DNA from 4 places in the Selenomonas sp. oral taxon 138 str. F0429 genome. Region 2 is predicted to be linked to each of the others. Evidence: riboswitches for the same ligand, from Rfam matches in the RefSeq annotation. Region 2 holds a riboswitch; each other region holds the start of a gene.

Region 1 (8,927 bases), on a different contig from region 2:
CCGCATATTCTCCTCGCCGTCATAACGAAAGTATGACCACGCCGTCTGAATCTGCTCCTCGGAAAAGCCGCAGCTCACCTTGTCATGCTCTGCATTGTCCACGACGATCAGATGCGGAATGCGGCGCTGCCGAAGGAAGTGCGAAGCCTTTTTCAAAAAGGCATTGTCCAGCCCCGTCCCCATCCAGAGGAAGAGATGCAGATCCGCCTCCGCGCGCACCTGCTCCCAGTCAGCCACCCCGTCTGCTGGACACACGGATACCGCAGGATCTTTCAGCTGTGCGGCGCAACGGCGCGCGAGCACGCGAACGCGCAGGATATTCGTATAGGCTGCAATCTTCATCTTCTGCTCCTTTGCTGCAGGGTTACTCCTGCATTCTGCGCGATGTGCGAACAATCTCGAGCACGCCCTCTGCCGTCAGCTGCTCCAAGGTGTAATAGCGCGCCCTCATGCGCCGCGCGATCTCGGGTGCAATGCCGACGCGTGGTATGGCGCGCTCCGTGTCGAGTACAAGCGTGAGCGCATCCGTCCCCGCGAGCTCCTGCGCCGCACGCAGCGCGCGCTGCACGGCATCACCCCCATTGCGCACGGGATTTGTACGCCCATCCGTAATCAGGATGAGCACAGTCTTCTCTGCACCTCTATGCTCGAGCTCGCGCACAGTCTTCCATGCATGGGCAAGCCCCTCGGCGAGCGGCGTGCGCCCGCCCGTTGGCAGGTCGCGCAGTAGCTTCTCCGCAAGCTCCACGCTACGCGTCATCGGCAGCAATGTCTCCGCACGCTCACGCCGAAAGGCGATGAGCCCCACGCGGTCGCGCTTTTGATACGCCTCCTGCAGGAGGGCGAGGATCACGCCCTTGACCGTGCGCATGCGCTCGCGTGCCCCCATCGAGCCGCTGGCATCGACAAGGAAGAGGATGTTTGCCGCCGAGCGCTGCGCACGCACCCAGACGCGCACATCCTCCGCGCGGATCACGACCGCCTGTGTCCCCCTGCGGCGGCGCTGATGCGGCGCAGCTGCGCGCAGGGTTGCCGCGAGGGCAAGGTCAGGATGCGCGTCGCCATGCGGCAGCTCCGTGCGCAGACAGCGTCCGCCCGCCGTGCGCAGCTGCACAATGTCCCGCCTGCCGCTCTTGCCGCCCTGCACGCGCATCTTCATATGGAGGAGTGAGAGGCTCGCCATGACATTTTCAAGCGGCGCAGCGACACGCTCATCATCGGCGCTCGGCATCTCCTCGGAGGACGCACCCGCGTCCTCTCCCTCCTGCTGCGTCTCCGAGGCCCCCGCTCCGCTCCCGGCCTCCGACGAGGAGGGCGCGGAGACATCGGGCAGATCATCACCCTCACGATTTTCCTGTGGCGAGGGATTTTCCTGCGGTACGTGCGGCTGCTCCTCCTCACTCGAGCGGCTCATGCGGTGCACGAGTATAAACGCCGCCGCCTCCTCCACGTCTGCGGGCAGTACATAGTCCCGTCCCGCAAGCGCCGCAAAGGCGCGCGCTGCTTCAATCAAATAAATCTCCGCATGATTGCCCGCGCAGCGCGCACGCAGGACACATGCCGCTGCAAAGTGCAGGATCGCAGACGGCGCCTCAACTGCAGGCAGACGATTGCGCGCATTGCGAATCTGCTCCAAAAGTTCCCCCTCCTGCGCGGCATAGGCAGAACAGAATGCCAGAGGATCGCGCTCATAGGCAAGAACGCGCGCCACGATCTCACTCCGCAGGGCTGCATCCTGCTCCTCGTCCATCGCCGCAAACATGCCGAAGGAATCCAAGAGCGCAAGACGAAGCGCCCCCTCTGCGGGATCCATCGTGCCGATCGGCGTATAGGAAACGGCCTCGGCATACGAAAGCCCGTCGCGCTCGAGGCGAAGCAGTCCGTCCGCTGCACAGCGGAGTACGGCGGCAAGCAGATCCTCGCGCAGGAGATTGACCTCGTCCATGTAGAGCACGGTATTGCGGGCACGATGCAGAATCCCACGGCGCAGACGGCGCATGCCGTGCTGCAGAGCCGCCTCCACATCAATCGTCCCGAAGACCATATCCTCGGACGCACCGAGCGGGAGCTCCACAATGCGCCCCGTCTGCGTAAAGGGAGTCGCCGCACGAACGAGCACGGACTTCGCCGTGCCGCGCGTGCCCGAGATCAGGAGACCACCCGCGCGCGGATTGACAAGCGCCGCCATGAGAGCGCGCTTCACATGTTCCTGCCCGACAATGGCAGTCAGCGGGAAATGCATCGTATGCAAGATTTTTCCTCCGTGTCGGTGCTCATGTAGCCTCTCCCAGAATCGCATCCACGGCGCTCCAATCGGCCGCTCCCTCCTCGAAGGGGCGGCGGCGCAGACGATGCGCGAGAACGAGGCGGCTCACGCGCTGCAAGTCCTCGGCCGTGACCGTCGTGCGCCCCACGAGCGCGGCGTGTGCAATCCCCGCCTTGATGAGCGTGATGTCGGCACGATGCCCGTCGACGCCAAGCGCAAGCGAGATCTGCGCCGCCAGATCAAGCGCGGCATCCGGCACCTCCACAGAGGCGATACGGTCACGCGCTTCGATAATCTGCGCGCGCAGCTTCTCCTGCGCCCCTGTGTAAGCGGCGGTAAAGGCATCGGGATCGCGCTCGTAGGCGATTCGACGACGGATGACCTCGACGCGGGTCTCAGGGGCAGCCTCCCCCGCAACCGTAACCGAGAGCGCAAAGCGGTCGAGCAGCTGCGGGCGGATGTCTCCCTCCTCGGGATTCATCGTACCGACGAGTACGAAGCGCGCGGGATGTGCATAGGAAATCCCCTCGCGCTCGACGGTATTCACGCCCATTGCTGCAGAGTCGAGGAGAATGTCCACAATGTGATCCTCGAGCAGATTGATCTCATCCACATAGAGGATATTGCGGTTCGCCGCCGCCAGAATGCCCGGCTCGAACTCCTTGCGCCCGTGCTGAATCGCCGCCTCCATGTCGAGCGTCCCGACCACGCGATCCTCGGTCGCACTGACGGGAAGCTCCACCACGCGCATCGGCATCTCCTCTGCGGTAATCGATCCCTCCGCCGCGCGCCGGCAACAGGCATCACAGTAGAGCTCGGGGACGGACGGATCGCAGTGACAGGCACAGCCCCGCACTGCGTGAAGATAGGGCAGGAGCGCCGCAGCGGCACGCACGGCGGTGGATTTCGCCGTGCCCTTCTCCCCCTTGATCAGCACGCCCCCAAGCGTGGGCATGATGATACTGAGGAGGAGCGCAGTCTTCATCTCCTCCTGTCCGACAATCGCCGTAAACGGGTATATTGCTTTCGTTTTCATTCGTGTAGTCCTTGTTGTTAATTAGATGTGGCTTCCTTGATCGCCGCGCGCTTGAGCGCGCACTCCGCCGTGCAGATGGCATTCTCTCCTGCCATACGCGCATAGCACGCGCCGCCGCAGCGGAGGAAATCCATACAGGTGCGGCAAAATGCCATCGCCCGTTGCATTTCATGTGATAGTTCTTCCTGCCGACGCGCGTCAATGCCGTGCACGACATCGCCGAGCAAAAAGCGTTCATCGCCGACCAAGGAGGAGCACGCATAGATACGCCCAAGCGCATCGACATGAATGCCCACGCCACTCATTGCGTGGCAGTGCGAGAAGCCGCCGTCGACACGATGAGCAAGACATGCTGCCTGCTCTGCCTGTGCAATGACAATGTGTCGACCGGTAAGCCGCTCGAGCTTCCTGCACAGAGCAAAGACGCGCTCCATCGCAAGGGCAACATCTTCCTCCCGCGCAGGTCTCACACTGACACCGCGCCCCTGTCCGCGCAGAAGGTCAAAGCCAACTCTGCGCACATTGCCGAGATAGTATGCTATCTCGATGACGCCGGGAAGATCCGTCACATTCTCAGCTGTGACGACTGTGGTCAGGCCAATTTCCTTCCCGCGCTCCGCGAGACGCTGAATCCCTGCAATCACAGCAGAGGAAGTCCCGCGCCCGTCGGGAAAGCAGCGGAGCGCATCGTGCGCATCGGGTCTGCCGTCGAGGCTGACGCCGACACCAATGCCCACATCGCGGAGAAAATCCGCAGCCTCATCCGAGATGAGCGTCCCGTTCGTCTGAATATCCATGTGCGCCCGTATGCGATTCCCACGAACATAGTCCGCAATCTGCACGAGGAGCGGCAGTGCGAGCAGCGGCTCGCCGCCCGAGAACTGGAGGAGGAACGGCGCGTTGCCTGTTGCTGCAAGATCAATCGCCCGTCGCGCCGTGTCCCATGTCATCGTACGCGCATCCTGCTCCGATGCATAGCAATAGCGGCATGCGAGATTGCATGACCCCGTGAGGCTCAGCACCATCATGCGCAGCGGATTCATCTTCATCGCCCTACTTCACGTCTGCAAAGCGCTCGGGGTACACCGCGCGCGCCAGCTCATAGACGCACTCGATCGCATTCTGCCCCGCGCTGTAGCGGTAGGTATCGGGCACGGCGTAGAGATGATTCTCCCGCACCGCCTTCACATGCATGAACAGAGGGTCACTGCGGAGCTTCGCACGGAACTCCTCCGTCTTTTCCCCCTCTGCACTCCATGTCGGCAGCAGAAAAACATCGGGATCGAGCGCGACAATCTGCTCCATTGAGACGGGTGTATCTGCTGTCAGCCCGACCATTGCGGCACCGTTACGCAGCGAGGCATGGCGGCACATATCGTCAAAGAGCCCGTCCTTCTGCCCGAACACGCCACTGAACGCAAACGCGACGACGATGGGGCGCTCCGCCTCGGGGATGTCCCCAACACGGCGCTCCACATCCGCGAGGCGCGCGCGCTTTTCGGCGATGAGTGCTGCGGCATTCTCCTCCTGTCCGACGAGCCTGCCAACCTCCTCAATGCGCGTAAAGATCCCCTCGACACGCTTCGGCGTGCGCGAGGCATAGACCGTCAGCCCAAGATCACGCAGGCTCTCCACGAGCTCCTTCGGCACACCGTCCGTGGTAAAGACGAGATCGGGATGAAGTGCAAGGACGCGCTCCGGACTCCGATCTTTGAGTTTCACGGGAACCGCCTTTGCCGCCTCCGTCATGGAGGAGAGTCCGGGATCATCCGCATAGGCAGTGAGTGCTGCAATCTGCTCGGGCGGTGCAATGGCGAGCAGGATCTCATCCGTCGCAAGGCCAAGCGAGACGACGCGCTGCGGCTTTTCCCGCAGGACGACCTCCACCCCCATGCCATCCGTTCCGCGATAAAACACAGATGGCTCTGCCGCATTCTGCCCCTCCCCCGCACAGCCGGAAAGAATACCGGCTGCAAGGAGGAACAGGAAAAGCGTACAGAGCTGCACATTAGAACGCATGCGTATAGGTCAGGCGGAAGTTGCGCCCGAGATCGAGGTTGCCGTAACGGTTGGAGTAGTTCTCACGGTTCAGCAGATTGTAGATGCCGAGAGAGACCACATCGTCTTTGCCCGCCGTGTAGATCAGGTTCATATTGAGCTGAATCTTATCGGGCACATCCTGCGCAGCGCCGAAGCTTTGCGCAATGTACTCACGATCACCAAGATATTTGAGGTTCAGATTTCCCTGCCATTTTGCCATCTGATAGTCGAGACGCACAAGACCTTGGAGACGCGCAGCATCCTGGATCCAAGCCTTATTCGTCCCGTTCGGATTCTGTATCTCCGGATTGGAAACGCTGCCGCCCAGTGTCAGACTCCATGTATCATTAAACCGTTTCGCATACTCAAGCTCAATCCCCGTATTACGGAACTGTCCCGTATTGACCGCATAGTGCTGGTTGGTCGCTGTATCAAGCCGCCATCCGATCTTATTCTTCATATCCATATGGTAAACTGCGGCTTTCCACGTATCGTTTCCACGCCGAATCTTGACGCCTGTCTCATAGGTCCAGCCGCTCTCAGGTTTTAAGCCGGTCGGATTGAAATTCTTATAACTGAAGCTGTCATCCACGGTCGGCATCTGGAACGCCTTACCGATGTTGATGTACCACGCCGTATTGCGGTCAAATTTATACTCTGTCTGGAACTGAGGCATCAGGACGCGCTGATCTTCCTCGGGGTCATTGATGAACTCCCCCCGCAGACCGAGTGTAAAGTTAAACTGCGGCGTAAACTGCTTGCTGTACGAGGCATAAAGGGAGTTCCCTGTACGGACGGCAGTACGCTTCTTCGCAGGTTTATCAATCGCCTCACGCTTATAGGAATACCCCAACACCATGGAGCCGTTTCCCATTTTCCAAGTCTTCTGTACATCGAGGATTTGCCCATCCATCGTCGCATTGCCGTCTGTCTTCTTGTTTGCAAGATAATCAAAACCATCTACCTTGCGATAGTTGTATCCAAGAACAGCATGAATTCCATTATCTTTGCCCTGATATACAAGACTTGCCGTATGGCGGAGGTCATTGTAGCGGTAGTTGTACTTCGTCCCCGTCGGAACAAGACTATTCCCTGATTTCTTGTATTGAACCCCGCCACGTGTAATATCTCCCTCCATATAATTGTAGTTGAGGGAGAGTTCATCTGTCAGCTGCGCAATCACGCCAACACGGCTCTTTTTTCCCTTGCCGACCCACCAGTCAACCCAGGAAATCTTATCAATGCCAAACCCGTTGGAGTGCGGGAGATCCTTCGACCATTCGCGGCTCACATCCACGATAATACGGTCACCTGTATAGGTTGCCTCACTTTTCTTGAAATAATTTCCGACGGTTTGGCTGAGTTGGAACTCTGATTCTTCCGGCTTTGGCTGCTTCAGAATGATATTGACGACACCGCCCATTGCCTCGGCACCATAAAGTGTCGATGCTGCACCATTGACGATCTCGATGCGCTCAACCATTGATGCAGGGATGTTCTCTGTACTCGGATAGTTCTTGAGGTTCATTGGAACGCCGTTCACCATGACGAGCGTACCGCGGTCATAGCCACGAAGTGTAATACGGCCTGCGGCTAAGCCGAAATCCTGCCCCGCATCGCCGTAAGATGTACTCGTCGAACCAATCTGCTGATCGATCGCCTCGAAGACGTTGCGATAGCCCGCCTTTTCAATCTCCTTCGCCATGATGATCGTTGTTGTTGCCGGCGTATCGAGATCACGCTTCTCGCGTCGTTGTGCTGTCACAACAGTATCGGCGAGCGCGTGCGCATCTCCCTGCTCGTTTGACGTCTGCTCCGCAGCGTATGCCGTTCCAACAAAACTTACTCCCGCAAATGCCGCAAGCACCGCTAGTGTCCACTTCTTCTCTCTTGTCATATCCTTTGTCACCTTTCTTGTGAAGTGCTCTCCATGCACCATAATCATATTTTGAAAACTTTTAGGTATAGAGGAAAACGAAAAGCCCCTTCCTGCAACAGCAGAAAAGGGCTCATAGGCTCTCAATCAAAGGGGCTCAAAGCGGCGTAACAGCACGCAAATCCCCATCCCCATCACTCGCAGGTCAAACGGCGATTGTCAATCAGGCAGTTCTCCTGGCTCCAGTTCATCGCAGACCTGCGCCTTCCCAAGGGAACTCCCCCAGTGACGTTCTCGGAAATAACAGCGCATTTCCATGCAGGCTTGCTCACTGATACAGTGGCGGGACCGCTCCGGCTTGTGGTGATGACTCCTTACCGGATTTTCTATTAAACACAAAGTACCTGATCCAATTCCTATAAAGTTTTCGTAAGGCTTTGGTAAAGATAACATTGGAAGAAGTACTTGTCAATACGAGAAAAAGATATTTTACGAATTCTCTCACATCCCAGTACTTTTTCAAATTTATTTTTCCAGCAGATAGAGATAGTCGCCGTACCCCTCTGCCTCCATGTCCTCCTTTGGGATGAAGCGCAGAGAGGCGCTGTTGATGCAGTAGCGCAGACCGCCCGTCGCGGCAGGGCCGTCGTCAAAGACATGCCCGAGATGCGCGCCGCTGCCCGCCGCCGTGACCTCCGTGCGCACCATGCCGTAGGAGCGATCCTCATGTGCGGCGATAAGGCTGCTGTCGATGGGGCGCGAGAATGCTGGCCAGCCGCACCCCGAGTCGTATTTATCCGCAGAGATGAAGAGCGGCTCACCCGTCGTGATGTCACAGTAAATGCCCTCACGGAATTCGTGATCGTATTCGTTGCGGAAGGCAGGCTCTGTCGCCTTCTGCTGCGTGACGGCATACTGCATTCCCGTCAGGCGTGCCTTCAGCTCCTCGTCCGATGGTTTTGCAAATGTGCGCATGGGTTTCGCCTCCGCTGCCCGCTCTGCCGCCGCGCGTTTTTCACGCATCTGCGCGATGAGTGCAGGCGAGATGTGACAGTAGCCATTCGGGTGCTTCACGAGGTATTCCTGATGATCGTCCTCGGCACGGTAGAAATTCACAATCGGCCCCATCTCTATCGCGATTGGCTTTCCAATGCGCTGCTGCAGAGCCTCGAGCGAGGAGCGAATCACAGCGGCATCGTGACTCTCCGCTCCATCCGCATTTGGCACGTAGTAAATGCCTGAACGGTACTGCCGCCCGATGTCGTTGCCCTGCCGATCCTTTGCCGTCGGGTCGATGGAGTCATAGAATGCCGTGAGGAGTTCATCGAGGCTGACCTTCCGCGGATCGTAGACGATATGCACCGTCTCCGCATGACCGCTGCCGCTGCATACCTCGCGGTAGGACGGATGCGCAGTTGCACCGTTCGCATAGCCGCTCTCCGCCGAGACGACGCCGTACACAAGGCTCGTATACAGCTCTGTCCCCCAGAAGCAGCCACCCGCGAGATAGATTTCCTTCTGACCGTCCGTCGGCATATGCTCCTGCACGATCTCGTGCGGCATCTCCGCCGAGGATACTGCAGGCGAACCGCAGCCGCCGAGACAGGCGACAAGACCAAGCGCGCAGATGTTTTGTAACGATGGGATTTTCATGATATTTCTCCTATGTATGTATCAATATTACGCCTCAATCTCTCCCGCCGGCGGCA
Region 2 (8,927 bases):
ATAGGAGGGTGGGACGTCCGTGCGCAGACGGTAGGTATAGGCACGCTCAGGCGTAAAAAATAACATGCCGTCCGTATAGCTGCGAACGTGTTCCGAGCGGAAAAAGTCTCTCATTACCTCGCAGGAGAGCGGTGTAGAAATAAGGGGCGTACCATCTGTATAATGAATTGTCGCGCCGTTGCAGCAGATATAGAAATCTACAGGAATGTTATGTGCTCGCGTCTCCATCGCGATTAGGCTATAATCCCGCCCCGTCACAATGCCGAATTTATTTCCCGCACTGCGCCAGTCATGAATGGCTGTGATCGTCTCTGCAGCAACGCCTTCATGAGGAACAGATAGTGTGCCATCATAATCACTGAATGCTATTTTCATAGACTTTCTCCCTCCGATTGATCCTCCATATTCCCGCTAAGACCAAACTACAGTATTTCAGGTCACTTGTCAATTCATATTCATATATGGTTGACAAGAATTATCATTGTGTGATAGTTTGTTGACTTGGAATCATGGGAAAATATGGGGGATAATATTGTGCTGACATCCTACGACAGGAATTATTTACGGATTGGTCTGCCCGCAGCGCTCGAGGGCGTGCTTATGATCTTCCTCAGCAATGCGGATATCATCATGGTCGGGACGCTCGGGACAGGGGCGATTGCAGCTGTCAGCATCTTTACGCAGCCGCGCATGATGCTGCTCACCGTTGCACGTTCGGTGGCGGCAGCTGTGACCATCCTGATTGCAGAGCGCTTTGGACAAGACCGACACGATACCTACGGGGATATTTTGAAAAAGACCATGGTCTTAGTCGTCGTTTTTCTTGGACTTGCACATATTGGATTTTTCATCCATCTCGATTCAATCCTGATCTGGATGGGGGCACAGCAGGACTACCTTCCCGACGCGATGATCTACGGCCTCTGGACACTTCCCGCTGTCTTTATCACATCTGTCACGACGCTGATGCAGGCAGTCATGTTTGGACGCGGAGAGTCTATGAGCGTTCTCTCGATCAATATACAGGGGAATGTTGTCAATGTCGTGCTTAACGCACTTTTGATCTTCGGTCTCGGACCGTTCCCGGAGCTTGGCCTACTCGGTGCCGCACTCGGGACAGTCGGTGGGACAATATGGTCGTTCCTTCTGACCGTTCACGTACTCTCTGCGTGGAGGATATTCGATCAGGGCAACTATCGTCTGACACGCGCCTATCTCCGCGAATTTCTCGGCGTATTCGGTGGTATTTTCAGCGAGCAGGGATTTGAACGCATCGGCATGGTCGTATATACACGCATGGTGGCGGAACTTGGAACGATTCCCTATGCAGTACACTCCATTGCGATGAATTTCTGCGATTTCTACTATAATTTCTGCAACGGGATGGGAAAGGCGAGCACCGTGCTTGCAGGGCACAGTCGCGATCAGAACAAGACCGATGAATGGCGGCGCTATCTGTGGACGGGAATGCGTTGGAGCCTCACCTTCTCTATCGTCGCATTTCTTTTGACCTATGTATTTCGTGCGGAGATCTTTGGAATCTATGCACATGATCCTGAACTTTTCCCGCTCGGCAGCCTTATCATTGCATATGTAGCTGTTGTCAGCTTTCCGGAAGCATATCAGATGGTATGCGCGGGTATTCTGCGCGCCAGCGGTAAGACAACGCAGGTTGCTGCATATTCCTTTATCAGTATAACCGTACTGCGCCCAATCATTACCTATGTATTTCTCTACGAACTGCATATGGGACTAGAGGGTGCATGGCTGTCACTGGCACTCGATCAGAGTATGCGGGCTGCCTGTGCTGCCGTACTCCTGCGTAAGGTATATCATAAAAGACATTCAGATCATGCATTGAATCCATGTTAATAAAGAATAGTTGTAAATTACTGAGGACTTATGGACTATTCTAATAAAACAATCTGAAATAGATGTCTTGACAAGCATATCCAATACAGATATACTATGACAGAAGTTTTCTTAAAAACTGAATAGGATACGTTGCGAGTGTCGGCGGCTGATATATACTTTTGATACAGTCTGCTGAGCGATGAGAGGAAAACGCGTGCAATGCCCGTGCTGTCCCGCAGCCGTAAATAGGGAGCATTCTTCCACAGGCATGGAGCCTGTGCCTGTAAAGTCACTGGAATAAAATCCGGGAAGGCGGAAGAATGCAGCGATCTATGAGCCGGAAAGCCTGCTCGCAATAAGATTCATTGATGGACTCACGAGAGATGGGGAGATGGATGCACGATTTTCAGCACTGGGGGAGTGTTGCAAGGTCGTTGTTTTTTGTGTGCATTCTTCTGCCTGTCTCAAAAAGAGACAGGCAGTTTTATTTTGCAAATGACAACAAAGGAGTTGGGGAGTTGAGTGCAAAAGCAATCCTGATGCGTCTGGGGCAGATGATCATTACCTTGCTGGGGGTCAGTTTTCTGACGTTCAGTCTGACATTCATTGCACCGGGCGATCCTGTGGATGCGATTCTCGAAACCGGCGATACGATTGTATCACAAGAGACGATCGAGCGTACTCGTCACGAGTTGGGGTTGGATCGACCGTTCCACGAACAGTATCTCAGTTGGCTGAACGGTGTGGTACACGGGGATATGGGTCGTTCCTACTCGGCAAAAATGCCAGTGCAGGAAAAACTGCTGCAGAATCTTCCAGGAACACTGCTGCTTGCAGGCACGGCGGTGGTGATGATGCTTTTGATCTCCATTCCGGCAGGGGTGATTTCGGCACTGTACCGGAATCGATGGCCAGATCAAGTCATACGATTCTTCACCTTTCTCGGTGTCTCCATGCCGAGCTTCTGGGTAGGACTTATTCTGCTCTATGTGTTCGGTCTGAAGTTAGGGCTTTTCCCGATTGCAGGCGGAGAAGTCAGCCTTGATCGTATGGTTCTCCCTGCCTTTACACTTGCCATCCTGCTGTCGTCGAAGTATACGCGGCAGGTACGTACAGCAGTGCTTGAGGAGCTCGGACAGGACTACGTTACAGGTCTCAAGGCACGCGGCATGTCGATGCAGCGCATCCTCTGGCGGCACGTTCTGCCGAATGCATTCCTGCCGCTCATCACACTGCTTGGCCTTGCCATTGGCTGGCTGCTCGGCGGCGTTGCCGTCATTGAGATTGTCTTTTCGTGGCCGGGCATCGGACGTGTTGCTGTGCGTGCGATCGAAATGCGCGACTACCCGCTCCTGCAGGGCTTTGTTCTCTGGATTGCAACGCTCTATATGTTTGTGAATCTCATCGTTGATATATCCTATGCCTATCTTGATCCAAGACTTAGGAAGGGGGCGAAAGCATGACGCGGGATCAACTGCTGTTTCGTATCTATACAGGCATCATCCTGCTGATTGTGCTTGTCGCTATCTGTGCGTCGCTGATCTCATCGTACGATCCGTATGAGTCGCAGATTCAGAATTCACTTCTGCCGCCATCCGCTGAGCATTACTTCGGCACAGACAAGCTCGGACGCGATATCTTTACGCGTATCCTCTATGGTGCACGCATCTCGATCACGATGGCACTGATCGTTGTGATTATTTCGGGTGGTCTTGGGACATTGATCGGCGTGATCTCTGCCTATGTCGGCGGCAAGGTTGACAATGCCATCATGCGTCTGACCGACGTGTTCCTTGCATTTCCGGGCATTGTGCTTGCCATTGCGATTGCAGGTGTGCTCGGCGGCAGTGCAGTCAACGCAGTTCTCGCCGTTGTTATCGTGGGTTGGACAAAGTATGCGCGTCTTGCGCGCAGCCTGACCCTCAAGGTAAAACAGCAGGACTATCTTTCTGCAGCGATTACGAGCGGAACACGCCCGATTGCGATGATTCGTCGGCATATCCTGCCGAATATCATACCGATTATCATTGTGACCGCCGCACTCGACATCGGCGCACTCATGATGGAGCTCGCAGGTCTCTCCTTCCTCGGATTTGGTGCACAGCCGCCGACACCGGAGTGGGGACTCATGCTGAATGAGGGACGTCAGTTGATTCAGACGGCACCCTGGCTTATGATTTTCCCAGGACTTGCAATTGCTTCTGTGGTTGCAATCTTTAATCTATGGGGAGATAGTCTGCGGGATATTATGGACCCGCGCAAGGCAAATTAAAGGAGGAAAAAATGGGAAAGAAAAAAAGATGGCTGACAGCACTGCTCACAGGCTGTATGGCAGCTGCACTTCTGACGGGCTGCGGCGGCGGTCAGTCGGCGGGGGACAAGACGACGCTGAAGGTCGGTGTGACGAACTTCGCGGATACGCTTGAGCCGACGGAGAACTATTTCAGTTGGGTCGTCATGCGCTACGGCATGGGCGAGACGCTCGTCAAGTTCGACGAGAAGATGAATGCAACGCCGTGGCTCGCCGAAAGCTGGCAGATCGGTGACGATAAGCTGACATGGACGTTCAAGATCCGTGACAACATTAAGTTCTCAAATGGAAAGCCACTAACGGCGGAGGCAGTCAAAGCATCGCTTGAGCGTTCCTTTGCAAAGAATAACCGCGCCAAGACCTTTTTTGAGTATACGGAAATGACGGCGGACGGGCAGACACTCACGATCAAGACCGTGAAGCCGTCACCGAGCATGCCGGGCTTCCTTGCCGATCCTCTCTTCCTAATCGTGGATGTGTCCAGCGAGGGAGAGCGTGACTTTGCAAAGCAGGGTCCTATCTGCACAGGTCCCTATGTCTGCGAGTCCTTCGTCAAGGAAAAAGCCGTCATGAAGAAGAACCCGTATTATTGGGATGGGGAAGTACCGTATGAGACGGTCGAGATCCCGTCAATCGATGATCCGAATACGCGCGCAATGGCACTGCAGTCGGGTGAGGTCGATATGGCGGTCAACATCGCTGCCGGCGACATTGGGCTCTTCAACGACACGGCGAAGTTCCACATCGACCGTATTTCATCCCTGCGTACGGTTCTCGCCCGCATCAACAATAAGGGTATTCTCGGCGATCCGAAGGTACGTGCTGCGTTTATCTCAATGACGGATCGCAAGGCGTACAACGAAGTCATCCTGAAGGGAACCTTCATTCCGGGCAAGGCTCCGGTCCCCCCCTCTCTCGACTATGGCTTCGACCAGCTCACTGACCCGAATGCCTACAATGTTGACCGTGCAAATAAGCTCCTCGATGAGGCAGGTTGGAAGGATACGGACGGCGATGGTATTCGTGACAAAGACGGCAAGCCGCTTTCCGTTGACTTTATCATCTACAACAGCCGTGCAGAGCTGCCGATCTACGCAGAAGCAGTCCAGGCAGATGCGAAGAAGGTTGGCATTGATGTCAAGATCAAACCGGTCGACTACAACCTGCTCGATAAGATCGGTACCAGCGGCGAATATGATCTTTTGATTTCCAACATTACCACGGCAAATACGGGCGATCCCGAGATCTATCTCAACTGGTACTGGCGCACGAACGTCAACGGGGACAATCCACAGAACGGTTCCGGATACAGCAACCCCGCGTATGATGCAAAGTGCGCGGAACTCGCGGTTGAGTTTGATCCAGCAAAGCGCCGTCAGCTCATGATCGACATGCAGCAGATCCTGCTCAACGATGCAGCGGGACTCTTCCTCGGCTACCCCGAGACAAACATTGTCAGCTCGACAAAGATCACGGGTGCAATCATGCATCCGGCAGACTACTACTGGATCACCAACAAGATCAAACCCGCAAACTGATAAGGAGGAAAAGCCCGAATGTTGATTGAGGTGCGAGGGCTTAAAATCGCATACGAGGGCACGGAAATGGTGCACGGTGTGGACTTCACTCTCAGAGACGGGGAAGTTCTGACCATTGTCGGCGAAAGCGGCAGCGGAAAGACCACCGTCATTCGGGCGATGCTCGGCTGTCTGCCGCATGTCGGCAGGGTGACTGCGGGCGAGATCCTCTATGACGGCAAGGATATGACGAAATGCAGTGCCGAGGAATGGCGTCACGTCAGCGGCAAGACCGCCGCGATGATCTTTCAGGACAGCGGCAGCATGATGGATCCGATTCGGACCATCGGCGAGCAGTTCGTCGAGTATATTCAGACACATGACACAATGGGGGAGAAGGAGGCTGCGGCGCAGGCACAGGATATGCTGGCGCGCATGCACCTCTCCAATCCTGCAAACGTAATGAAGAGCTTTCCGTTTGAACTATCGGGCGGCATGCGTCAGCGTGTCGGGGTCGCAATGGCGATGTTCTTCAAGCCGGCACTCCTGCTTGCTGACGAACCAACGTCCGCGTTGGACGTGACCACGCAAGCACAGGTCGTCAATGAAATGATGGATATCTGCCAGAAGGATGGCACATCCATTGTCCTTGTGACGCACAACCTCGGTGTCGCGGCCTACATGTCGGATCAGATCATGGTCATGCAGAGTGGCAATGTCATCGAGCATGGCACTGCTGAAGAAGTCATTGAACATGCGCAGAAAGACTACACGAAGGAGCTTCTGCGTGCCGTACCACAGATTGGAGGGAAGCGTTATGACACAGTCGGAGCGTGAGATCATCCTGCGCATCGAGCATATCACTAAACGCTTCCCCCTTGAGGGCGGCAAAGTTCTTACGGCATGTGACGATGTGACATTTCCCGTATATCGTGGAGAAACCCTCGGTATTGTCGGTGAAAGCGGCTGTGGAAAAAGTACACTTGTGCGCACGCTGATGCAGCTTCATGCACCATCCGAGGGTCAAATCTTCTTCAGAGGCAAGGAGATTACGGGGCTGAAGGGCGAGGATGCGCGCAATATGCGGCGCAATATCCAGATGGTCTTTCAGGATCCTACAACATCCTTCAATCCGAAAATGAAGATTAAGGACATCATCTGTGAACCGTTGCGGAACTTCGGACTCCTCAAAGGGAGCGCACATGACAAGGCAGCTGAGCTGCTGCGTCTTGTCGATCTGCCCGAGGACTTTGCCGAACGCTATCCCGCAAATATGAGCGGGGGACAGCGTCAGCGCGTAGGAATTGCGCGTGCACTGGCATTGGAGCCGGAGATTCTGGTCTGTGACGAGGCAACAAGTGCACTGGATGTTTCCGTACAGGAAACCATTGTGGAGCTTCTCGTACGCATTCAACGTGAGCGGAATCTGACGATTCTTTTCATCTGTCATGACCTTGCACTCGTGTCACGTCTGTGCACACGTGTTGTCATCATGTACTTTGGAAAGGTTGTGGAGGAACTTGACGGGCGGGATCTCGCGCATGCGAAACATCCGTATACGCAGAAGCTCCTGAAGTCCGTATTCACACTCCTGCCGAAAGGTAAGGCACCGCGCATTGTCGTTCCGGAAGTCGAAATCCCTGCATAGCAGGAAGATCACATGACAGATAGATAAATTATATAGTAGAAGAGCAGCGATCTCATACGCTGCTCTTTTACTATTCCTTAGATAAATATTGAATTATAGCTGGAAAGCTTTTCAATTTATATCTTGCTGTCAATCTGAAATAATGATATTATTAGCTTGCGAGTCTTATTGTATATGCCTCCGATATTACATCTTCTTAGGGAGGATTCGGGTTTATGTTTAATTTCAAACAGAAGGATGATGAATTCTTCGACTTGTTCCTTGAGAGTGCAAAATTCTTTCATACAGGCGCATTGGTGCTGGATGATGTGATGAAGGATTACACCACAGCAAGCAAGAAAGTGGAAGAAATCAATCGCATTGAGCATGAAGCAGATGCCATTAATGACCGCATCATCGATAAGCTGAATCTCACGTTTATTACCCCGATTGATCGTGAAGACATATACGCGTTGGCAAACGATCTGGACGATGGTGTCGACCTCCTGCAAGGGATTTTGCAGCGCTATGATATGTACCGAATGGGGAAGCCCATGCCGGGTGCAATCAACCTAACGAAGCTCCTTCTCTCTTCTACAGAAGAGGTCGTTCGTGCAGTGTCCTATCTCGAAAATATTCGAAAAAACCAAGTCCAAATACTGGATGCGTCCCACAAAATCGAACGCTATGAAAGCGAGGGGGATCTCATCTATCGGAGTGAGGTTGCCTACCTTTTTGAAAATGAAAAAGACCCCATCGAACTGATTCGATGGAAAGATGTCTTGGAGCAGTTGGAGGATACGCTGGATCATTGTGAACTCATTGCGGATATGCTGCGGGGAGTGGTAATGAAATATGCCTGATTTCCAGCTCTTGATTTTTTTGGTTATACTCTTAGCGCTCATATTTGATTTCATCAACGGCTTTCACGATACTGCAAATGCGATTGCTACTTCCGTTTCTACCCGCGCCATCCATCCGCAGCATGCAATCATCATGGCTGCCGTACTCAACTTCTTCGGTGCTATGTATAGTACAGGGGTTGCAAAGACCATCGGTTCCGATATTGTCAAATCGGCTTCCCATGTAGATGAACACGTTTTGATTGCAGCGCTCTTCGGCTCTATTATCTGGAATATTATTACATGGAGATTTGGCATACCGTCCAGCAGTTCCCATGCCCTGATTGGCGGCCTGATCGGAGCGGTCATGATGTCTGCCTCCGGTGCTGATGGATTGAACTTTTATGGGATTGGCAAAATCATCCTGTCTCTGATTCTTTCCCCACTTGTCGGAATGGCATTGGGATGCGTCATTATGTTGCTGTTATTCCGCTTTTTTGGTCGTTTTCGACCTACGGCGATTAACGGTAAATTTAAGAAAATGCAAATTTTAACAGCAGCAACCATGGCGTTTTCACACGGCTCCAACGATGCGCAGAAATCAATGGGTATTATTACATTGGCGCTCCTTGCTGGCGGATATATTGATGTCTTTGAAGTTCCGACCTATGTCAAGGTACTCGCAGCCACTGCTATGGCCTGTGGAACGGCGGTAGGCGGCTGGCGTATCATCAAGACAATTGGCGGAAAAATATTTAAGCTCCAGCCGATTTCTG
Region 3 (5,025 bases), on a different contig from region 2:
AATGCGGATGCTGTGGAGGTTGGTACGGAGCGAAGGTATGGCACTCCACGGATAAGTACCGCAGAGTCATCTATCGTTGCAACAAGAAATACGCCCACAAGGGCAAGCCATGCAGCACACGGCATCTGACGGAGTGTGAGATCAAACAGATTTTCGTTAAGGCTCTGAACTCCTTGGTGGAAGTCAAAGAGAATGTGATTGCGGAACTCCGTTCTCTGATTGGCAGTGTTTGCCAAACGGGGGAGATGACGGAGGAACGGGATAAAGTAGAGCAGGAACTCGGCGTTTTGGCAGAACGGCTCGAAATGCTGATTCGAGAGAATGCACGGGTAGCACAGGATCAGACGGTGTATCTGAAACAGGAAAATGAGATTCGTGCGATTTATATGGAAAAGCAGGGGGATATGGAAAAGTTGGATGACCAAATTGCCGAGAGGGAGAGCAAGAGAAACACCTTGGAGACCATGATTCAAGTAGTATGTGGTATCGACGGGGAGCTAGTTGAGTTTGACGAGGAATTATGGAGTGGGCTGCTCGAGCACATTTGTGTGAAGGCGGACGGTCAGATAGTTGTTATTTTCAAGGGCGAGATTGAAATTGGTGTTTGAGGATAATTCATGTATGCAAAAAGGGAATATAGTTGTATAGTATGTCTTGACAAGGGATAAAGGCTCATGCTACCATAGTCACGGAAACAGCAAAACTTTATACGGTTGAGTCAGGTGCCGCAAGGCTTAATAGGGAATCCGGTAGATGCCGGAGCGGTCCCGCCACTGTAGCAGCGAGTGCCTCTGTGATATGCCACTGGGAAACTGGGAAGGTACAGGGAAACGATGAACTGGAGCCAGGAGAACTGCCTGATTTAGAATCGCCGATTGACCTACGAGTGATGGGGAGGAGATTACGTGCATCGAATTTTTCGGTGTATTAGTTTTGTGTGGTACTTTTGCCATGATGTGATGAAGTTTCAGCCTCATTTCTCGTATGGGAGAAATGAGGCTGTTTTATATGTAATGATCTCTGTATTATTTTTTAGGAGGAGAAAGGAAGTCTTTCAAAAAATGAATCCATGGAAAAAGAAATGTCTCACATTGGCAGTCCTCTGTGCGTTGACAGGTGGGAATACCCCCATTGTAGGCGCAGCTGAACGTAATTTTTCCGCCGAGGCATCATCGTCCGACACGGCAGAAAATGGAATGGATGAGTCTTCTCGTTCTTTACAGAGCGAACGCGATCTTGGTGAGACGATCGTCACAGCGACCCGCATCTCAGAACCGCTGATGAAGGTTCCCGCCAATGTCACAGTAATTACATCAAAGGAACTGGAAAAACGGCATGTGTTCAGCCTGCGTGAGGCTCTGGCACGTGAGGCGGGGATCTATATCTCACCGACAGCGGATGTCAAGGACGGCGTGACAATGCGTGGGTTTTCCGGTTCTGATATTCTCGTTATGTATAACGGGCAGATGCTCAATACCGCCTTTGACGGCGGCGTGAACTGGGATTCGATCCCCCTCTCAAACATTGACCGCATTGAGATCGTGCGCGGTGCAGCCTCTTCGCTCTACGGCGGTCATGCCGTTGCAGGTGTCATCAATATCATTACCAAGAAGCCGGATGCGTCAGACAGCACAAAAATGGAGCTGATTCACGGGCAGATCGATGTCCTGCGCGGCAGCAATAATACATGGCAGCGCGGGCTTCAGGTCACGGGTGGTGATAAAAACATCTCCTTCCGCGTCGGCTATGAAAAGCGCACCTCGGACGGCTGGGTAGGACATGCCGTTACAACTGATGAGGACGATAGAAGCTATACGCCCGATGCAACCGGATCCTTCCACAAATTGTCTGATGGTAATTATATTGTAGGGAGCCGCGGCGCAAAGAAGAAGAAAAGCGAAAATACCTTCGTTGATCTGAATTATGCGTTCGACAAGAACCGCTCGCTCGATTATAGTTATTTGCACGCCTCATACGAGTATTCCTATCACGATCCCATCACCTATTTCCGTGATTTTGCAGGAAATCCTACATTTTCGGGCATTGTGCAGCTGCCAAACGGCAACTACCTTACTGTCACGCCCGATGACTTCCTCGGCTACCTCGGTAGGAGGGAGCAGGATATTCACAAGCTGCGCTATGAGGACACGAAGAACGATTTCAAGGCGGGAATCGGCTACAGCAATACATGGAAGGATGGCTATTCTTCTGCCTACGATGCGACAAGCATTGATTGGACAGGCACTGGAGATCGTGCTGAATATCCGACGAAGAACTACAATGCGGATCTGCAAAAGCAGTGGATGATTGGAAACAATACCGTGCTCGCAGGATTCTCGTGGATAAAGGATAAAATGCGGTATCGCAGGTATGACCTTTTGCATTGGAAGGACTGGGATTCGGTCAATGGTGTGCCGTATCAGCAGAGTGGCGGCTCCGTAATGTCCAGTGCGCTCTTTGTACAGGATGAACTGGCGCTTGATGCCCGATGGAAACTGCAGCTTGGGATGCGTTATGATCGGTTTGACAAGCAGGATGGTTATTCCTATATCGGTACGGTGCGAAAGAGCTACGAAGATACAGTATTTCACGCGTGGAGTCCGAAGATTGCCGTCAGCTATGAGCCGCAGAAGGATACGATGATCTATTTGAGCTACGGAAAGTCCTTCAATCCTCCCTCAATATACAAGCTTTATCGCCGTGCGGGTGACAGACCGCGCTCCATCCAGGCAAATCCAGATTTGACACCGGAAATCTCCCGTACGTTTGAACTGGGGATTAAGCAGAAGATCGATAAGAACACATCCTATGGCTTGACACTCTTCCGCGTGGATACTGCGGACAAAATTGCGATTGAGACGAGGAATCGCGTGCGTGCATACTATAATATGAACAAGTCAATGATCAAGGGGGTGGAGCTGGCGGTGAAGCACCGTTTCCATCGTGATTGGCAGACATATTTCAATTACACCTTTGAATCTGGCGAAGATACGATTGGCGGAAAAACCTATCGTAACTGGGATCTGCCAAAGCATATGATGCGGTTCGGTATCGAGTATAACCGCGATAAGTTTAACGGCACGTTGGATACACAGTACGTCGCTGCACGCCAAAGCGTGGATACGGTGACGGGCGAATATGGATCGGAGGACAGTTTCTTCGTTACCAATCTGTATCTCAATTACAAAATCAATGAGAACTTTAAGTTGCGGTTCGGCATCGAGAACCTATTCAATCGCAAATACTATGCGGGTGAAACAGCGAACGACAGAACCTATACCTTTGGCACGACCTACTCGTTCTAAGTAGACGCGTGTCTGCATTGAAGCCCCGACGGAATGCCGGGGCTTCATTTGCTATCATTATTCTATTGTATTGCAAAGGATCATTCGATGAAACTTCTCTATCGTTTCCACCGTTGGATCAGCGCAATATGTGCGTTGTTTTTCCTCCTGCTCTGTCTAACAGGGCTGCCGCTGATCTTCAGTGGGGATATCTATCGGTGGAATGAGGTCGATGAGCGACCGAGTTTTGGTGAACTCTCCTATCAGGAGCTATGGAGCGGAGCAACGGCAGGATTAGCACGGATCGCATCAGAGATGCCGGAGCGCGATGTAGACGTGATTTCTACCGATACAGAGCGGGGCGTGCTTTTATACAGCCTCACATGGCAGGAAGAGAACGGAACTGCACGCAGAGCGCGTGTCGCCTATGCGCCCGTTCAGGATGAACTCGTTCCATGGCGTGGGACACATGTCAAATCTCCGGCGCTTGCCAGTTTTATGGGGACGATGCACAATCTGCACTTAAAAATGTCAATGGGGCGTAGCGGCATGATTTTCCTCACGGTCATGTGTTTTCTTTCCTTCCTCTCTATCGTGGGGGGGATTCTGCTCTATCCGTTCTTTATGCGCCAACGCCTTTTTGGAGGGACACGCGGCGGAATGTCTGCGGGGAATTTCTTCGACTGGCATAATTTTCTTGGGATGATCACTGCGGTATGGGCAGGACTGATGACCCTCAGCGGCGTGGCGATTGCCGCCTATATCATCGGACATGGAAGCTATCGGGCGGATGTGGAGGCGGCACTTCCCGTTGATATTCACAATCAAGAGCCCATTGCATATGAGGAGATGATTTCCTATGCAGCAGATCATTTCCCGACACAGAGACTCCTTTACCTTGCAAATGTCAGAGAGGATGAGCCTGCCGTTATGACGCTGACGGATGAGGGACATCCATCGATGTTCCGTGGGCAGGAGGTATATCTCATCCGTACGGAGGAGGGGCTGACGCATATCACACAACCCATGCCGCGCTGGCTCACACTGTGTGATTCCCTGCGTACGCTCCATCTCTATAATCATGACACCATGCCGCTCAAGCTGATCTGGGCGGTGCTTGACATGCTCACGATTGTCGTCATTGTGAGCGGCTTTGCCGGTTGGTTCCAGCGACATCGACGGAAAAAAGAAATTCCACCCGTTCTGACAGATGGAACGAGACCCATTACAGCAATGTGGTCGATGCCCGCGCTCTTTGCACTGCTTTCCATCATCGGCATGACAGCGCCGCTTTCATACGCGGAGACGGGCGATTCTATTGGGACAGTGGCATGGGGATGCTGCCTGCTGCTCATGATTTATCTATGGCAAAGAGGATGACGGTAAATCTTTTATCGTGTTCCAAGGCAAGATAGGGTAGGTATTGAAGGATACCTCCGTTTAATCTATACAAGCGAGATTTCATTTATCATACTGGACAAGTCATCCTAGTAAGCGCTTGGAATCTCTTTTCTTTTGCAAAGAATCATTAGCCATCTCGCCCTATCCTGTGTTATAATTTTCTTATATTTGAAACGTAGGAGGGAAGGCCGTTGTTTGCAAAGACCTATGGTGCGACGACCCTCGGGATAGATGGACGGATTATCGACGTTGAGGTGGATGTGTCGCCCGGGCTGCCGGGCTTTGAACTGGTGGGGCTTCCCGATACGTCGGTGAAGGAGTCGAAGGAGCGTGTACGGAC
Region 4 (8,927 bases), on a different contig from region 2:
CAATCAAGACGGCGACACGGCAGAAGCACATTCCGCTGAACTCCTACGTCTCGCTCAACAAGCCAATCTACGACGAGGACTCTGACCGCACGCTGCTCGATGTACTCTCGGGTGCGCGGATCAGCGATCCCGAGGAGCTCGTCATCAGTCACGAGGAGTTCATCGACATTGAGCAGAAGATGGAGGAGATCCTGAGCGACCTCGAGTGGCGCGTGCTCATGAGCTATCTGGACGGCAAGTCCTATCAGGAGATTGCCGTCGACCTGCACCGTCAGGTGAAATCCATCGACAATGCGCTCCAACGCGTGAAGCGCAAGCTGGAAAAATATATGGAGTCGCGCGGCGACGATCTCGACATTGGGACGGTCTACCGGGGGCTCACGACGATTAACCGCGGCGTACGCATGCCGGAGGAATAGAGGGGGGCACCCCTCTTTTTTTATGAGGAATTAACCGCAAAATATTTTGAACCTGATATAATTTGAGCAAGATCTATTTCTTCTGATTGAAAAAGGAGGTTATCTTATGTGGAAGAAGATTCAATGTGCCGTCATTGCCTGTTTGTTGTGTGTGACATGTGCAGCAACGGCGTCCGCTGCGGTGCGTTCGGATGACGTGAGGCGGGCAGAGAAGCCGGAGCGCATCGAGCTCGTACTGGTTCTCGATAAGAGCGGTTCTATGCAGGGACTCGAGTCCGATACGATCGGCGGATTCAACTCCATGATCGAGAAGCAGAAGGCTCTTTCGACTCCTGTAGACGTGACTGCTGTGCTCTTTAACGATACGACGGATGTCCTTTATACGCACAAGAATATTCGTCTCGTGCGCCCGTTGACGGACAAGGAGTATGAGGTGGGCGGTACTACGGCACTGCTCGATGCCGTGGGCAATACGATCCTGAAGGTGGAGCGCGAACCGTCGGTCAAGAGCAGGGGTACGAAGGTCGTCTTCGTCATTATCACGGACGGGCTCGAGAACGCGAGCGCAGAATTCTCAAAGACGAAGGTCAAGCAGATGATCTCGGACAAGCAGGAGAAGGCGGGCTGGGATTTCATCTACCTTGGTGCGAACATTGATGCGGTCGAGGAGGCAGATGCCATCGGTGTGAAGAAATCGAATGCCGTAACCTATAAAAACACGAGAAAGGGTGTCCGTGCGAACTACGATGCGGTTTCTGCCTTTGTTGCAGAGACGGCGGAGCGTGGTGACGCCGATACATCGGGGGAATGGCGGTCGTATGTGGAGGAAGATACGACAAAATAAGCGTGCGAGCGATTGACAATTTGCATATAAGGATGTATGATATCTATATTGTTAGAATTTAATCTTTGGGAGACAGGTGCAGTGCAGTTATGCACGCTTAATAGAGAAGCCGGATAAGCCGGCGCGGTCCCGCCACTGTGAGGGGAGCGAACCTGCAAGGATGCCACTGGGAGGAGATTTCTCTTGGGAAGGCGCAGGGGAGTGATGAACCGAGCCAGGAGAACTGCCTGTTTGACAATCCACCGTGTGCCAAGGGCACATACCTGCGAGCGACGGGAAGGGGATTCGTGAAGATGATTCACGGGGCTTTCTTGTTGCGGCAGGAAAGCCTTTATTATTTATATTTTTTGGGAGGAATTCGGATGAAGAATTGGAAGAAATTGCTGGTTGCGTCCCTCGCATGCTCGGCAGTCCTCGGATTCTCGTACAGCCCGGCAGAGGCGTCGTATGAGCTGAACCCCGAGGTCAAGACGGTGACCCCCGCGCTCATGGAGGCATCGGAGATCGGTGTTCTGAAGTATGAGAACCCGCAGATGGCGAACTACACGAACAAGGATGCCATTGTTGTGACGAGCTTCGGCACGACGTTCAAGGAGACGCGTGAGAAGACGATCGAGGCGACGGTGGACGCGATCAAAGCGGCACATCCGGGTGTGAAGGTTGTGACGGCATTCACCTCCCATATCATCATTGACCGCATCGCAAAGAACGAGGGCAAGAAGTACCCGACGCCTGAGGAGGCGCTCATGCAGCTCAAGGCGGACGGCTACTCGCGTGTGGCACTCGTCTCCCTCGATGTCATCCCGGGCATGGAGTACTCCTATGTCAAGGCCGTGTTCCATGAGTACAAGGAGCAGTTCAAGACGATGACCTGCGGCACGTCACTCATGTACTGGCAGGGGCAGGAGGAGCAGCCGGATGATGTGATCGATTTCATCCAGGCGGTCTCCAGCCAGTTCCCGAAGATGGGGAAGGATGATGCGCTGCTCCTGATGGCGCACGGCACGCCGCACGTCTCCAACGCATACTATGCTGTCATTCAGGCGAAGCTGGACGCACTCGGGTACAAGAATGTCTACGTCTATACGGTTGAGGGCTGGCCGAGCCTCGAGGATGTCATTCCGAAGCTCAAGGCGAACAAGGTCAAGAACGTGACGCTCATGCCGATCATGATGGTTGCGGGCGACCATGCACACAACGATATGGCGGGCAAAGATGCGGACTCGCACAAGAGCATTCTCGAAGGTGAGGGTTATAAGGTCAATGCCTATCTCCACGGCCTCGGTGAGAACAAGATGATTCGCGATGTCTATGTGGAGCGTGCAAATGACGCGTGGGATGCACTGCAGGGCAAGAAGGATGCAGATGCGGATCACATCAAGATGATGAAGTAAGCGCATCTACAAATTTTACGGTAGTACTAGAGCCTGCCGCGGAAGTTTTTCACTTCGGCGGTAGGCTCTTTTCTTTGCCCGCATACCCTGCTATAATAGGTGGGCATATGAGTAGCAAGGACATGATGTCCGCGCGTGAAGGAGAACAGAGCAATGAAGATAGCAGTTGTCGGTACAGGGATGATCGCACGCGAGGCGCTCATCGCCCTGCGTCAGGTGGAGGGCGTCGAGGTCGTCACGATCTGTGCGCGTCCGCATAGCCGCGACAAGGCTCGAATACTCGCGCAGGAGTTCGGCGTGCCGCAGGTGGCGACGGACTATGGGGCGATGCTCGCGGCACATGAGGCGGACTTCGTCTATATCGGCATTGTCAATAGTGCGCATTTTGACTATGCGCGACAGGCAATTGCGGCGGGCTGGCACGTTATCCTCGAAAAGCCGTTCACATCGACCCTCGCGGAGGCAGAGGAACTGATTGCACGCGCGCGTGCGGCGCACTGTTATCTCTTTGAAGCGGTGACACCGCTCTTTTTGCCGAACTACGTGGGAATATTGGAGGCATTGCCGCAACTAGGCCTCATCCGTCTCGTACAGGCAAATTACTCGCAGTATTCGAGTCGCTATGACCGCTATCTTGCACGTGATATCGCGCCCGCATTCGATCCTGCGCTCTCGGGCGGTGCGCTCTACGATCTGAACGTCTACAATCTCGAGCTCATCGTCTCGCTCTTCGGACGCCCGAAGTCCGCTGCCTACACCGCGAATGTGGGCTTTAACGGCATTGATACCTCAGGGGTGATGACGCTGCGTTATGACGGCTTTGTTGCAACGGCGGCGGCGGCGAAGGACAGCTCGAGCCCCTCCTTCTTTATGATTCAGGGCGAGTCTGGTTGGATTCGCGCGGACGGTGCGGTGAACGCACTCTCTTCTTTTACCGTCGGCCTGCGTGGCAGGGAACCGGAGACCTACGAACTGAACCGTCATGAGCATCGCATGGTGCACGAGTTCGAGGCGATGCGTGATATCTTCGCACGCAAGGATTATATGAGCGTGGAGGAGGGCCTTCAGACCTCGCGGACGGTGATGGCAGTGATGGAGAAGGCGCGCCTCATGGCGGGGATTCAGTTTCGGGCGGATTGAGATCAATGGAATCCATGATGATCGAGATGGAGGATCTCGTCAAGAAGTTTCCGCATACGAATGCGGAGCAGAAAAAGAGCTGGAAGACAGCGGTTGCGGGGGTGACACTCGCCGTGCGGCGCGGTGAGGTATTCGGTCTACTCGGACCCAATGGAGCGGGCAAGACGACGATCATCCGCATGCTCACGATGCAGACGCAGGCGACGAGCGGTGTGGTTCGCATCGGCGGGCAGGATATTTGCCGCGACCCGCGTGCTGTCAAAGAGCTGATCGGCGTTGTGCCGCAGCATGTGAATTTCGATCAGGAGCTCACGGTCTGGGACAATATGGAGCTGCACGCGCGTCTGCACCATATGGGCGGCGCGGAGCGGACGCAGCGCATTGAGGAACTCCTCCGTGAGATGGAGCTCGCAGAGGTATGCAACGACAATGTGCGCCGCCTCTCGGGCGGCATGAAGCGGCGCCTGCTCATCGCGCGCGCACTGATCCACCGTCCTCAGGTGCTCTTTCTCGACGAGCCGACGGTTGCACTCGACCCGCAGATCCGGCGGCATATCTGGGATCTCGTGCGCGCGGTCGCAAAGAGCGGTGTGACGGTTCTCTTGACGACGCATTACATCGAGGAGGCAGAGGCGCTCTGTGACCGCGTGTCGATCATCAACAAGGGCGGGCTCGTGGATGTGCAGACACCGCGCACATTCTGTGAGAATCTGGGCGCGTATGCGGTGGAGTGGGATGAGGAGAGCGGCCGCTCCTATCGCTTCTTCCACACGCGCGAGGAGGCACGTGCCCATGCGCGTATGCTTGAGGAGCAGATGCAGCGCGTTCTCCTGCGCCCGACGAATCTCGAGGATGTCTTCATCGAGATGACGGGACGAAAGGAGGGGCTCTGATGCTGCGGGATATCTGGACGGTGTTCTGGCGCGACTGGGTTGTCCTGCGCCGCCGTCTTATGAAATATGTGCTGAGCCGCATGGTCTCGCCACTCATGTTCCTCATTGCATTCGGCTGGGGGCTCGGACGCAGCATCGACGTGGGCACGGGCTCGTATCTGGACTTTCTCGTGCCGGGGCTTCTCGCGATGAATTCCATGAACATCAGCTTCAATAGCATTATCTCCGTGCATGCGGAGCGCGTCTATCACAAGAGTCTCGAGGAGTACCTCATTGCGCCGATTCGTCCCGATGCGTTCGTCATTGGCAAGGTCGCGGGCGCTGTCGTGCGTGGACTGATTTCGTCTGCAATCATCATTGTGCTCAGCTATCTCTTCGGCGCGCAGTTCACAATCACGCCGCTCTTTCTCCTCGTGCTTGCACTGAACTGTATGATCTTCGCGGAGATCGGCTTTCTCGCGGCGATGTATATCTCCACCTATGAGGAGATGAGCCAGGTCAACCTCTACGTCCTGCTCCCGATGTCCTTCCTTTGCGGGACGTTCTTCTCGACGGCGGCGCTGCCCGATCTCGTGCGCTGGCTTGTGGAGATCCTGCCGCTGACGCATACGAGTCACCTCCTGCGCAGCCTCGGATCGGCGGGGGGGTTCTCCGTGCTCTCGCTTGCGGTGGTCGTAGGCTATGCGGCTCTGGGGATCGCGGCGGGGACGTGGAAATTCCGCCGGCTGACGGATTAGGAAAAGGATCATCATGCTCAGGCATATCTTTCATCACAGGGGAGCGCGCGAAGGTTGCGCGCATTTCTGTTGCACGAAGGTCGAGGACTTCGGCGTCTCCTTTGGGACGTTCGAAGTCTTTTCGCATGTCAATCTCCATTTTCACTGCGGCGAGCTGACCGCAATTATAGGCCCGAACGGTGCGGGCAAGAGCACGCTCCTGCGCGCAATCCTCGGTGAGGTTGCGCATACGGGCAGTCTGCGTTTCGTCGACGCGGAGGATCGGCACACGGGAAAGCCCGTGATCGGCTATGTACCGCAGTATCTGCGCCTCGATCTGACGGCGCCGACAACGGTGCTGGATCTCTTTATGGCGTGTGTGACCATGCGCCCCGTCTGGCTCTTTCCTGCACGGCGCTATCGCGTGCGCGTCACTGAAAAACTTGCACGCGTGCGCGCGGAGCATCTGATCGATCGCCGCCTCGGCGCACTTTCAGGCGGAGAGCTGCAGCGCGTCCTGCTTGCACTCGCCCTCGACCCCCTGCCGAACCTTCTGCTCCTCGACGAGCCAGTCTCGGGCGTCGATCAGAGCGGACTCTCACTCTTCTATGACATCGTGGGGCAGCTGCGCGCGCAGGAAGATCTTGCGATCCTTCTCATCTCGCATGACCTCGGCATGGTCGCGCGCCATGCCGACAAGGTTGTGCTCATGGATCACGGGATTGCAGCGGCAGGAGCGCCGGATACGGTCTTTGCAAGCCCTGCGATGGAGCGTCTCTTTGGCATCCTACCCGATCTCCGTCATCTGCACAGGCGTGCCGAGGAGCATGGGGGAGAGGAGGCTGCGGCATGGAACTGATCTACGGGGCAATGGATGCACTCCTGCCACTGGCATGGATGGAGTACACCTTCATGAAGAACGCGCTCCTTGCAATCCTCCTCATGACACCGCTCTTCGGACTGCTCTCGACGATGGTGGTCTCGAGCCGTATGGCGTTCTTCTCGGACTCCCTCGGGCATGGCGCGTTTACGGGCATTGCCATTGGTGTGCTCGTCGGCATCTTCGCACCGCTCACATCGCTCATCCTCTTTTCGATTGCGTTTGCACTTCTCATCACCTACATCAAGCACCGCACAGCGGCATCGGCGGATACGGTCATCGGCGTGTTCTCTTCAACGGCGATTGCCGTCGGTCTCATGATTATGAGTCACGGCGGAGGCTTTTCGAAATTTTCTCCGCTCCTCATTGGAGACATTCTGAGCATTACCCCTGCTGATCTCGCGGGTCTGCTCGCCGTCGATGCCGTCGTCTTCGCTGGCTGGATGCTGCTCTTCAACCGATTGCTTCTGCTATCCGTGAACGCCTCACTTGCGCGCAGCCGCGGTGTCTCAATATTTGCCGTGGAGGCTCTGTTCGCCGCGCTGCTCGCCGTTGTTGTAGCCGTGAGCATCCAGTGGGTCGGCATCCTCATCATCAACGCACTGCTTGTCCTGCCGGGGGCAGCCGCGCGGAATCTCGCGGGAAGCGTCAAGGCATATCATCTGTTGTCAGTTCTCATTGCGCTCGGCGCGGGTCTCGTTGGGCTCTTTGCGGCGTACTATTTCGGCATTGCGGCGGGTGCGGCGATCGTGGCGGCGGCGGCGCTGATGTTCTTTTTCTCGCTTGCCCTGAGCCCTCATTTTCGACAGTAATGTCCCAACCCGCGCCCTATTTTTTTTCAGTGATCTATGCTAAAATGAAAGAGAATATTGTGAAGTATGAGGAGGAGGGCATTCTCATGAATATTACGATTGGCAGCGACCACGGTGCCGTGGATCTCAAAGAAGAGGTCAAGATGGTGCTCCATGAATTCAGCGATGTGCATGTAAAGGATGTTGGAACCTTTGGAAAGGAGGCCGTCGATTACCCTGACATCGCGGAGAAGGTCTGCGCCGATGTCATCTCGGGAAAGGCGGATCGCGGGATCGTGCTCTGCGGCACAGGGCTTGGCATCTCGATTGCAGCGAACAAGATCAAGGGTATCCGCGCGGCACTCTGCGCTGATGTCTATACGGCAATTATGTCGCGGAAGCACAACGATGCGAATGTGCTTGCCCTTGGTGGCCGCGTGACGGGCTTCGGCCCTGCGGGCGAGATTGTGCGCGCGTGGATTCGCACGGAGTTCGAGGGTGGGCGTCATGCGCGCCGTGTCGAAAAAATTATGGCGCTGGAAGATCAGAAAAACGGTTAAGGAGAGTTTCTATGAGCATGATGGATTCGTTGGAAAAGGTCGACCCACAGACGTTTGCGGCGATTGAGGATGAACTGAACCGCCAGCGTACGAAGCTGGAGCTCATCGCCTCGGAAAACATCGTCAGCCGCGCGGTTATGGAGGCGCAGGGCAGTGTCCTCACGAACAAGTACGCAGAGGGCTACCCGGGAAAACGCTACTACGGTGGCTGTGAATACGTCGATGTGGCGGAGCAGCTTGCGATTGACCGCGCAAAGGAGCTCTTCGGAGCGGTATGGGCGAATGTGCAGCCTCATTCGGGCGCGCAAGCGAATATGGCGGTCTTCTTTGCACTGCTGCAGCCGGGCGACACGATCCTCGGCATGAACCTGACGGACGGCGGGCATCTGACACACGGCAGCCCCGTCAACATCTCTGGGACATATTACAAGGTCATTCCTTACGGTGTGGATCGCGAGACGGAGCGCATTGACTACGATGCGCTTGAGGCGCTTGCGAAGGAGCACAATCCCAAAATGATTATCGCGGGTGCTTCGGCATATGCACGCACGATTGACTTCGAGCGCATCGGGGCGATTGCAAAGGCGGTCGGCACGTTCTTCATGGTGGATATGGCGCATATTGCGGGGCTTGTCGCCGCAGGGCAGCACCCCAGTCCCGTGCCCTATGCCGATGTCGTGACCACGACCACCCACAAGACCCTGCGCGGGCCGCGTGGGGGGCTTATCCTCGGGCGCGATGAGGAACTTGGCGCGAAGATCAACAAGGCGGTATTCCCCGGCATTCAGGGCGGTCCTCTCATGCACGTCATTGCGGCAAAGGCAGTTGCGCTCGGTGAGGCTCTCCAGCCCTCGTTCAAGGAGTACGGCGCGCAGGTCGTGAAAAATGCGGCAGCGCTCGCGGATGAGCTGACGAAGCTCGGCTACCGCATCGTATCGGGCGGCACGGACACGCACGTCATGCTCGTCGATCTCACGAATAAGGACATTACGGGCAAAGATGCGCAGAACCTGCTCGATGAGGTCAATATCACGGCGAACCGCAATACGATCCCGTTCGAGCCGCGCAGCCCGTTCGTCACGAGCGGCCTCCGTCTCGGCTCGCCTGCGCTCACGACGCGAGGCTTCAAGGAGGAGGATATGCGTGAGGTGGCGCGGATCATTGCCCACGTCCTCGACGCACCGACAGACGAGGGTCGCAGGGAGGAGGCACGCAGCCGTGTCGCCGCACTCTGTGCGAAATACCCCCTGTACGAATAACATATCTCTGAAAGAAAGGAAGCCTCTCCCA

Evidence for each region. A riboswitch is a leader RNA that binds a small molecule or an ion and turns the genes downstream of it on or off. The one in region 2 is predicted to bind cobalamin.
Region 1: it holds a riboswitch for cobalamin, as region 2 does, so the genes downstream of both, HMPREF9163_RS00325 (TonB-dependent siderophore receptor) here and nikB (nickel ABC transporter permease) in region 2, are expected to answer to the same signal.
Region 3: it holds a riboswitch for cobalamin, as region 2 does, so the genes downstream of both, HMPREF9163_RS09610 (TonB-dependent receptor) here and nikB (nickel ABC transporter permease) in region 2, are expected to answer to the same signal.
Region 4: it holds a riboswitch for cobalamin, as region 2 does, so the genes downstream of both, HMPREF9163_RS10935 (sirohydrochlorin cobaltochelatase) here and nikB (nickel ABC transporter permease) in region 2, are expected to answer to the same signal.

The regions. Positions count from the first base shown of each region.
Region 1 covers NZ_KB290925.1:53,804-62,730, forward strand. Annotated here, with positions in the region: gene cobN (cobaltochelatase subunit CobN) at 1-342, opposite strand, end outside; gene HMPREF9163_RS00305 (VWA domain-containing protein) at 365-2,242, opposite strand; gene HMPREF9163_RS00310 (ATP-binding protein) at 2,274-3,302, opposite strand; gene HMPREF9163_RS00315 (radical SAM protein) at 3,320-4,345, opposite strand; gene HMPREF9163_RS00320 (ABC transporter substrate-binding protein) at 4,356-5,321, opposite strand; gene HMPREF9163_RS00325 (TonB-dependent siderophore receptor) at 5,311-7,239, opposite strand; cobalamin riboswitch at 7,427-7,641, opposite strand; gene msrB (peptide-methionine (R)-S-oxide reductase MsrB) at 7,744-8,871, opposite strand; gene HMPREF9163_RS00335 (uracil-DNA glycosylase) at 8,899-8,927, opposite strand, start outside.
Region 2 covers NZ_KB290930.1:292,068-300,994, reverse strand. Annotated here, with positions in the region: gene HMPREF9163_RS02945 (HAD hydrolase family protein) at 1-375, opposite strand, end outside; gene HMPREF9163_RS02940 (MATE family efflux transporter) at 535-1,872, shown strand; cobalamin riboswitch at 1,992-2,223, shown strand; gene nikB (nickel ABC transporter permease) at 2,394-3,317, shown strand; gene nikC (nickel transporter permease) at 3,314-4,126, shown strand; gene HMPREF9163_RS02925 (ABC transporter substrate-binding protein) at 4,138-5,703, shown strand; gene HMPREF9163_RS02920 (ABC transporter ATP-binding protein) at 5,722-6,519, shown strand; gene HMPREF9163_RS02915 (ABC transporter ATP-binding protein) at 6,500-7,330, shown strand; gene HMPREF9163_RS02910 (DUF47 domain-containing protein) at 7,546-8,172, shown strand; gene HMPREF9163_RS02905 (inorganic phosphate transporter) at 8,165-8,927, shown strand, end outside.
Region 3 covers NZ_KB290949.1:42,117-47,141, reverse strand. Annotated here, with positions in the region: partial or broken gene HMPREF9163_RS12590 (recombinase zinc beta ribbon domain-containing protein) at 1-608, shown strand, start outside; cobalamin riboswitch at 704-876, shown strand; gene HMPREF9163_RS09610 (TonB-dependent receptor) at 1,062-3,305, shown strand; gene HMPREF9163_RS09605 (PepSY-associated TM helix domain-containing protein) at 3,393-4,664, shown strand; partial or broken gene HMPREF9163_RS12585 (magnesium chelatase domain-containing protein) at 4,877-5,025, shown strand, end outside.
Region 4 covers NZ_KB290952.1:194,798-203,724, reverse strand. Annotated here, with positions in the region: gene sigH (RNA polymerase sporulation sigma factor SigH) at 1-419, shown strand, start outside; gene HMPREF9163_RS10940 (vWA domain-containing protein) at 526-1,263, shown strand; cobalamin riboswitch at 1,321-1,509, shown strand; gene HMPREF9163_RS10935 (sirohydrochlorin cobaltochelatase) at 1,626-2,657, shown strand; gene HMPREF9163_RS10930 (Gfo/Idh/MocA family protein) at 2,811-3,797, shown strand; gene HMPREF9163_RS10925 (ABC transporter ATP-binding protein) at 3,803-4,690, shown strand; gene HMPREF9163_RS10920 (ABC transporter permease) at 4,690-5,427, shown strand; gene HMPREF9163_RS10915 (metal ABC transporter ATP-binding protein) at 5,441-6,265, shown strand; gene HMPREF9163_RS10910 (metal ABC transporter permease) at 6,256-7,098, shown strand; gene rpiB (ribose 5-phosphate isomerase B) at 7,185-7,637, shown strand; gene glyA (serine hydroxymethyltransferase) at 7,649-8,896, shown strand; gene upp (uracil phosphoribosyltransferase) at 8,927-8,927, shown strand, end outside.